Regions from separate parts of the Colwellia sp. 6M3 genome, predicted to be linked through region 1. Evidence: riboswitches for the same ligand, from Rfam matches in the RefSeq annotation. Region 1 holds a riboswitch; the other holds the start of a gene.
The links. A riboswitch is a leader RNA that binds a small molecule or an ion and turns the genes downstream of it on or off. The one in region 1 is predicted to bind thiamine pyrophosphate.
Positions count from the first base shown of each region.

Region 1 (4,447 bases):
AGCCGCACTTTGCTGAGCGTTTTTTTTGTCTTTATCGAATAGCGTTACTTGGTAGCCTTGTCGATTTAACGACAAGGCTACCAAGCGGCCCATTAGGCCGGCGCCTATAATAGCGATGGTTGGCATAGTTAAGCTAAATTGCGCTATTGGCTAAACGATTTTGTAACGGGATGATAAAGCTCGCTGCCGCTGGCTTTAAACTCGACAGATTTTTCTGCCATGCCTTGTGCTGAAATGCTGATAGTTTCATCAAGTAGTTTGATTTCAATGCTCTGTTCAGTGTTTGCAGCATTGTTTAGGCCTGCCGCATAGTCTCGCACTTCTTGCGATATTTTCATCGAGCAAAACTTAGGGCCACACATCGAACAAAAATGCGCGACTTTACCTGACTCTTGTGGCAATGTTTCATCGTGATAAGCACGTGCTTTTTCAGGATCTAAACCAATATTAAATTGATCATACCAACGAAACTCAAAACGAGCTTTTGACATGGCATTGTCACGGATCTGTGCGCCCGGATGACCTTTGGCTAAATCACCAGCATGAGCCGCGATTTTATAAGTCATCAAGCCCTCTTTTACATCTTCTTTGTTTGGTAAACCTAAATGCTCTTTTGGCGTTACATAACAAAGCATGGCGCAACCATACCAACCTATATTCGCGGCGCCAATACCTGATGTAATGTGATCATAGCCAGGTGCAATATCTGTCGTCAGTGGCCCTAAAGTATAAAAAGGCGCTTCACCACAATGCTTGAGTTGTTCAGCCATATTTTTTTCAATCATATGCAGTGGCACGTGACCTGGACCTTCAATAATGGTTTGAACGTCATGCTTCCATGCTATTTTTGTTAACTCACCTAAAGTACGTAATTCAGAAAATTGTGCTTCATCATTGGCATCGGCAATAGAACCCGGACGTAAGCCATCTCCTAGAGAAAATGAAACATCGTAGGCTTTTAATATTTCACAAATATCTTCAAAATGGGTGTAAAGAAAGTTTTCTTGATGATGTGCTAAGCACCATTTTGCCATGATTGAACCACCGCGAGAGACAATGCCAGTCAAGCGTTTAGCGGTCATAGGGACATATCTTAATAATACGCCCGCATGAATAGTAAAGTAGTCAACACCTTGCTCTGCTTGTTCAATTAAAGTATCTCGAAATATTTCCCAGGTTAGGTCTTCAGCAATACCATTAACTTTTTCTAATGCTTGATAAATAGGCACGGTGCCAATGGGAACCGGCGAGTTGCGAATGATCCACTCTCGGGTTTCATGAATATAACGACCAGTCGAAAGATCCATCACAGTGTCTGCTCCCCATTTTGTTGACCAAACGAGTTTTTCTACTTCTTCTTCGATAGAAGAGGTTACGGCAGAGTTACCGATATTAGCGTTGACTTTAATCAAGAAGTTTCGGCCGATTATCATGGGTTCCACTTCTGGGTGATTAATATTGACGGGAATAATCGCACGACCTCTAGCGACTTCTTCGCGAACAAACTCTGGCGTAATTGTTTCTGGAATACTGGCACCAAATGACTGACCTTGGTGTTGTTGCAGCAACATTTCGTCTTTAACTTCTTGTCTTTTCATATTCTCACGAATGGCAATATATTCCATTTCTGGCGTAATAATACCTTGGCGTGCGTAATGCATTTGCGTAACGTTTTTACCATTTTTTGCTTTACGCACTTTGGGCAAATGTTCAAAGCGAATATGGTCCAGACCTTCATCCGCTAAGCGCTGTTGGCTATATGTCGACGTTTTTCCTGATAAGAATTCAACATCGTTGCGTGACTCAATCCAGCTATCACGTAAGCGAGGTATTCCTCTATGCACATCTATATTGACGGTATCATCGGTATAAAACCCTGAGGTATCGTAGACACATAATGGTTGGTTTTTCTCATAGCTAGGATTGTCTTGATTACCATTAATTAAGGTGTCAGATAACGAAATTTCACGCATGCCCACACGGATATCGTGAATTTCACCCGCAACGTAAACTTTGTTGGAATTTGGAAAAGATTGATCGGCAACGTTTTTTAAAAATTGTGTTGCTTGGTTTCGACGCTCGCGTCTTGAAATTGAACTCATGTTCTCTCACCTGTTTTTATAAAATAAAAGTTAGGCGGAGCTTTATGGGGTAGTAACGAGGAATAGCACTTAACGCAAAATATATTCGCGTTAAATGCTACTACTTGTTCCCTTCGCAGATGTTAATCTAATCAGGTTCTACGGATCCCGCTTTCGCGATCTCAGCCCTTTGGCACTCCGACAAGTCAAACGTTTAAGTTTTTTAATATGCTTAAACGTGGCTAGATTCTAGCCTGATGATTTATTGATAAGCAACCGTTATTTTATTTTTATTATCATTAGTGGTTACCTAAGTTATTGAAAATAAGTATATCTGGCATGTTTTAAGCTGCTCAATAACAGGTTTTGTGCTTTTGGTTTATTCTTAATCAGCGAAAACGAACATAGCTTAATAATTATGAACTTTATCTAGTAATTACTAATAATATTGTAAATTAAGCGGAAAATTGTCGTACTATAGGCACACTGAGTAATGAACATTAAATGGAATGAATTTATGGCTGAATCTAGTCCCGAAAGCACCACTGATCAGGTTATAAAAACCTTAGATCCCGCAAGCTTACTTAAAAATGAAATTGACCAAGTCGGCCGGATTTACAATATTATTGTCGAATTTTTTACCAATTATAGTTTTCAACTTATTGGTGCGATAATCATTCTGATTATTGGTTTTCTTTTTGCGGGTAAAATAGCCAACATAGTACTCAGGTTATGTGAACGACATAAACTTGATGTTACCTTAAGTCGCTTTTTAGCGAACGCGAGTAAAATGCTGATTGTGGTGATGATTGGTATCATAGCCTTAGGTAAATTAGGTATTAGTGTTACCCCTTTTATTGCCGCTATTGGTGCTATTTCACTTGGTGCGGGTTTAGCACTGCAAGGGCTGTTATCTAATTATGCCGCGGGTTTTAATATTATCATTATCCGACCTTTTGTTGTTGGTGATACTATTGCCGTGCAAGGCGTTCGAGGTTTAGTTAAAGAGGTACTTTTAGCCTATACCATTTTGACTGATGAAGATGATGTAGAAATTACTATTCCCAATAAGCATATTGTCGGTGAGGTTTTACATAACTCCAAACATGATTCGCTTTTAGAATTGAGTGTTGGCATAGATTATAGTGAAAATCCGTTAGAAGTTGTGGCAATGCTTGAAGATGCACTTGGTAAGCTAGATATCGTCAGTAAAGCCCGTAAGCCTTTGATTGGTATTGATGCCTTTGCTGATAGTTCAATTAATATAGCGGTGCGTTTATGGACGCCAACTGAAAACTTATATAGTTCGAAATATAAGGCCTATAAAGAAATTTATACCACGTTGGATAATGCCAATATTAAAATACCATTCCCACAACGTGATATTCACCTTATTAAAGATTTGGTTTAGCGCGTTGCTGTTTAGTCGTTACTAATTGTGGCATTAAATAAGGCGAGGCTAGATCGATATTTAGCTCAACATTGCCAAGTCAGTCGCAAAAGTGTGCGATTGATTTTGGCACAAAATAGGGTGTTGATTAACGGCGAAATTGCTCATGACGCTGATGAAATAATCGATACCTTTAGCCACATAATATTTGATGGTCAGGTAATCCAAGATAACCCTCCCTATTATATTATGCTTAATAAGCCAATAGGTGTGGTAAGTGCCACCCGTGATACTCAGCATAAAACAGTGATTGATTTACTTAGCTGCTCTTACAAAAGCGAACTGCATATTGTTGGTCGTCTTGATTTAAATACTTCAGGTTTAGTATTAATGACGAACGATAGCCGTTGGTCTGAACGTTTAACCTTACCTGAGAAGAAAGTAACCAAGCGTTATATGGTGACGTTAAAAAATAAACTTGATGAAGAGTACGTGCAGGCGTTTGCCAAGGGGATGTACTTTGCTTTTGAAGATATAACCACGAAGCCAGCAAAGTTAACCATAATTTCTGACTATCAAGCACAAGTTGAGCTTATTGAAGGGCGTTATCATCAAATTAAACGCATGTTTGGTCGTTTTCGCAATCCTGTAATGGCGCTACATCGATGCGCTATCGGAAATTTAGCACTTGATAACAACCTAGCGGCAGGAGAAAGTAGAGAACTGACAACGTTGGAAGTTGCAGGTATTGATAGAGATAGCACAGTATTTGATTTGTAAACTTTAAAATAATAAATAATAAATAATAAATAATAAATAAGGAATAAGGAATAAAATGACTAAGTACATCTTGCTAATCATAGTGTTAGGTTTAATTGTAAGCTATTTTATTCGCAGTAATGCGAACCAAGAGGCGGCAAAAGTAAATGCACTTCAAGCCGAGCAGTTTTTACAAAAAAATAAACAGCTTGAAGGT
Region 1 is NZ_JACGWF010000077.1:5,826-10,272, reverse strand. It holds gene thiO (glycine oxidase ThiO) at 1-126, opposite strand, end outside; gene thiC (phosphomethylpyrimidine synthase ThiC) at 144-2,102, opposite strand; TPP riboswitch at 2,194-2,292, opposite strand; gene H4J50_RS14640 (mechanosensitive ion channel family protein) at 2,575-3,492, shown strand; gene H4J50_RS14635 (pseudouridine synthase) at 3,520-4,251, shown strand; gene H4J50_RS14630 (FKBP-type peptidyl-prolyl cis-trans isomerase) at 4,307-4,447, shown strand, end outside.

Region 2 (4,447 bases), on a different contig from region 1:
GATAATAAGCTTTAGCCGTATATTCGTCTCTTGGATCATTACCAAAATAAAAGCCACGAGTCGCATAAGTTTCATCAAATAAGTTACGCGCCCATACTTTTACTTGCCAATCATCTTTAGTGTAACTTAGCGATAAGTTAACAACTTCAATTGCTTCTGACTTCTCTTGATGTGTGTCAGAGAATAAGAACTCATCTTTACCATCAACAGATACATTCAATAATAAGTGATCTGATAATTGATAGTTTAAACCAATGTTAAATTGATAACTCGGCGCGTGTGCTTGCTCATCACCCGATTTATCGTTACCGTCAGCATCTATAAAGCCATTATATTCAGTATCTAATAAACCTAAAGCTCCGTATATTTCAAGTTCAGGCGTTAACTGCCACCCTGCTTCAAGCTCAACGCCTATATTTGTACCTGTTGCAGCATTACCTAAATATGAAACAAAGTCTGTGCTGCCATCTTCACGCAATTCTAGCGATGATGTACGCACTTGCATATCATCTCTGTCCATATAAAATAATGCGCTACGAACGTAAGCTTGATTATCTAATAAGTTAACTTTATACCCTACTTCGTAATTCCATAAATATTCAGGTGAAAACTCGCGCAAGTTAGCCGGTAAAGTACCTTCGGTATTTGCACCACCTGCCTTGTAGCCTCTATTTATTGAACCGTAGAATAAATTATTCTTATCCATTTGATACGACAACACAACTTTACCGCCAACCATAGAATCGCTTGGAGAAAATTCAAGCATTTCAGCATCGGAGTAATCTGAATTTCTTCGCTCTAATCTTAAACCAGTTGTAAGACTTAACTTTTCATCAAGTTGGCTATCAAACTGAACAAATGCTGCAATATTATCGGTATCGAATGACGAGGTAAAATCGCTAGAAAGGTAAGTGTATTGGCGTAATAAGTCGGTTTTTTCTTGCTTAAAGTACAAGCCGGTAACCCAAGCGGTGGTGTTGTTAAAGATTTTTCCACTGGGCGCTGAAACAGCTCTAAGTTCAGCAGTGGCTGATGTTTTATCGCGAAAGTAATTATCCTCAGAACTGTATTCCCAGTCAGGGCGAATACCAACAAAGGCCCAATCTTCATCATAGCCATAATCTAATGTTGAGTCGGCATAGCTGAGTATACTTTCAATGGTAAAATGGTTAAAACCTTGATAAGTAAACGTTGTTGCTAAGGCTTTAGTGTCTTGGCGATCAAAGCCAGGTTGGTCAGATAAAGTATGTCGATTATTATCGAGAGAGAAAGCATCATAACCGTTATCAAAATCGGCGACAAATGCCGTAAGGTCAATCGTTAAGTCGTCAGTGGCTTTAATGGCCAATTTACCACGCATAGTAAATTCATCACGATTGTTGGTGTCATCACGATTTAAAAAATCGTTTTCTATAAAACCATCGCTACTGTATTGCTCAAGTGCTAAACGGTAGTTTACTTTTTCAGTTGCAGGCCCTGATAAAACCAAACCCGCACTGTAGCTATCGTAATTACCCGCAGACAAGCTTACTTTACCTTCAAAGGTATCTGTTGGTTGGTTTGATGTAATATTGATCATACCCGCCATGGCATTAGCACCAAAACGTGTACCTTGAGGTCCACGGTAAACCTCTACTTGTTCAACATCGAACGTTGACGCTATGCTGCCAACACTTGAAAAATCAATACCATCGATAATTAAACCCACTGATGGGTTGATCGGCTCTTTAAATTGGCTACGCTCACCAATACCGCGAATTTGATAATATCTAGCACGTTGAGTACCACTAGAAAAATTAACATTAGGCGTGCGAGCAATTATTTCTTCAAGGTTTTGTGCGTTGCGTGCGTTAATTTCATCGCTCGCGATAACAGATAAAGAACTTGCGGTCTTTTGTAATGATGTTGCACGAAAATCGCCATTTATGGTGATAACTTCGGTTACTGGTTCAGCAGTATCGGTTGAAGTTTCTGCAGCAAATGTTGTTGAAGTAACAAGGCTAGTCAATATTGCTAAAGCAACAGGTGTTTTTATAAACGTCATTGTGATCTCATAAATTCGATTAGGAATACGCTATGGGATACGGCATGTGGGAGGGTAGCTTATGAGGTACAAACTGTAATAAATAGCTATTTCTACACTTTAAGAGTGAAGCAACAAACATAACATTACAGAATGGAATACGATTAGCTTAACCATTCCTACGCCGGTACTATCCGGTTCAGGTTCTAAGGGTTCGCTATGCATCTCAGCCATCAAAATTATAAAAAAATTTCAGGCACCCCTTGGTTCGACATGCATACTAACAATATTTACTGGAAAGTACAGAGTAAATACTTTAAAAGATTTAAATAATAGGTGACTGCTTAACGTGAGTGAGATTGCGCTTAGATATAACAATAAGGATTTAAAAGACTATAGAAGAATAAAATTGTCCGATGAGGTGAGTTAACGGGTGAGGTACTCAAATTTGATACTAACTTATAACTATAAATATACTTAAATTAAGTCTAAAACCAATCAACTAATAGTATTAACTCATGTCAGGTTAATGGCATTAGTATTCATAAACAGCACGCTTATTTCATGATTGGCTACCTCAAGCATTATCTATAGTCACATAGCTGTTCTATTGCTTGAGGTAAGAGCTCAACTATTTAATGTTCAACATTTTACCTAAGGGTTCACCGCCAACTAAGTGTAGGTGAATATGATAAACTTCTTGGCCACCATGTTGGTTACAGTTCATGATCAAACGATATCCGTCTTGTGCTATCCCCTCTTCTTTAGCGAGTTTTTTAGCAACACTGAACATTCGGCCAATGGTGAGTTCATCTTCTTGCTCAATATCATTAGCGGTTGCAATAAGCTTATTTGGAATAATGAGAATGTGGCTATTGGCTTGTGGAGAAATATCGCGAAATGCAGTGACAAGCTCATCCTGAAAAAGTAACGGGGTCGGTATTTCTTGGCGAATGATTTTAGAAAATATGGTTTCTTCTGCTGTGTTTTTATCAGCCATCAGTTTACCTTAATAATTGAGAATACATTTGTTGATTAGTTTAACGATAAGCTAAGCGAATAACAAAGGCTTATCATTCGCTTAGCGTAACTCATTTAAAAAATCTAATTAAGTACTCAGTGACTATATTAAATTAACTTAACTGCTTGATCAGTTTTTGTTTACCGTTTGATGTGAAACGTTTCATGTCTTCAACCAGTAAATAATTTACAGGTACTAAAATTAAGGTAATAAAGGTTGCAAATATTATCCCAAACCCCAGAGAAACGGCCATAGGTATCAAAAATTGTGCCTGTGTTGCTTTTTCGAATAATAATGGCATTAAACCAATAAAGGTGGTTAAAGACGTCAACATAACTGGGCGAAATCTTGATTGCGCCGCAATTAATACTGCGTCATACGCTCTAATGCCTGTGCGAACTTTAGCGTTTATAAAGTCGACTAACACTAAACTGTCGTTAACAACAACGCCGATCAAAGCCATTAACCCTAGTAAGCTCATAATGGTTAAATCCATCCCCATTATCCAATGACCAATAATCGCGCCGATGGCACCAAACGGTATTACTGACATAACAATGATCGGCTGTATGTAAGATTTAAACGGTATCGCTAATAAACAATATATGATAAAAAATACAAATAATAAGCCCCAAGCTAGACTGCTAAAAGAATCTGCTTGTTCGCGTGCTTCACCTTCCAAACTATAAGAAACGCCAGGATACTTGCCCATTAGCTCGGTTAAAAACTGATTAAGGTCGGCATTTAACGTGGTCATATTAGTGGTGTTTTTATCAATATCCGCAGTAACATTAACCGTTCGATACCGGTCGATACGTTTAATAGCAGACGCACTTTTACCTGGTTTTAATATTGCTACATGCGATAACGGTACTTTGCCACCCGAAGGAGTATTTATCAGCATATCATTGAGTTTAGATATCGATTGCCGCTCTGATAATGGAAAGCGTAACATTACACGAACATCGTCACGCCCACGCTGAATACGCTGAATTTCTGAGCCAAAGTAAGCGTCTCTAACTTGTCTAGTGACCCAAGCGTTACTCATGCCCATGGCGTAACCTTGCGCCGTTAATTCTATTTGCAGTTCTTCTTTACCGTTAGATAAACTGTCAGCGATTTCAAAAGCGCTAGGATACGTTCGAATGCGGGTTTTAACTTCATCTGCGACTTGATTCAAGGTTTTTAAGTCAGTTGCTGAAAGTTGTACATCAATAGGATCGCTGCCCCTGCCTATTTCGGCCCTAAAAGTAACACTTTCTGCGCCCGGTAATGGACCAATTAATTCCCGCCACTCATTGACTAATTGTGCTGTGCCTATACCGCTGTCATTTTTATCTGCCGGCTGTATTTCAAAGCGTACTCGACCGCTGGCGTCACTGGTAATAGCCAAAGTATTTAAA
Region 2 is NZ_JACGWF010000084.1:8,436-12,882, reverse strand. It holds gene H4J50_RS15265 (TonB-dependent receptor) at 1-2,044, opposite strand, end outside; TPP riboswitch at 2,183-2,297, opposite strand; gene H4J50_RS15260 (HIT domain-containing protein) at 2,655-3,023, opposite strand; gene H4J50_RS15255 (efflux RND transporter permease subunit) at 3,157-4,447, opposite strand, start outside.
Region 2: it holds a riboswitch for thiamine pyrophosphate, as region 1 does, so the genes downstream of both, H4J50_RS15265 (TonB-dependent receptor) here and thiC (phosphomethylpyrimidine synthase ThiC) in region 1, are expected to answer to the same signal.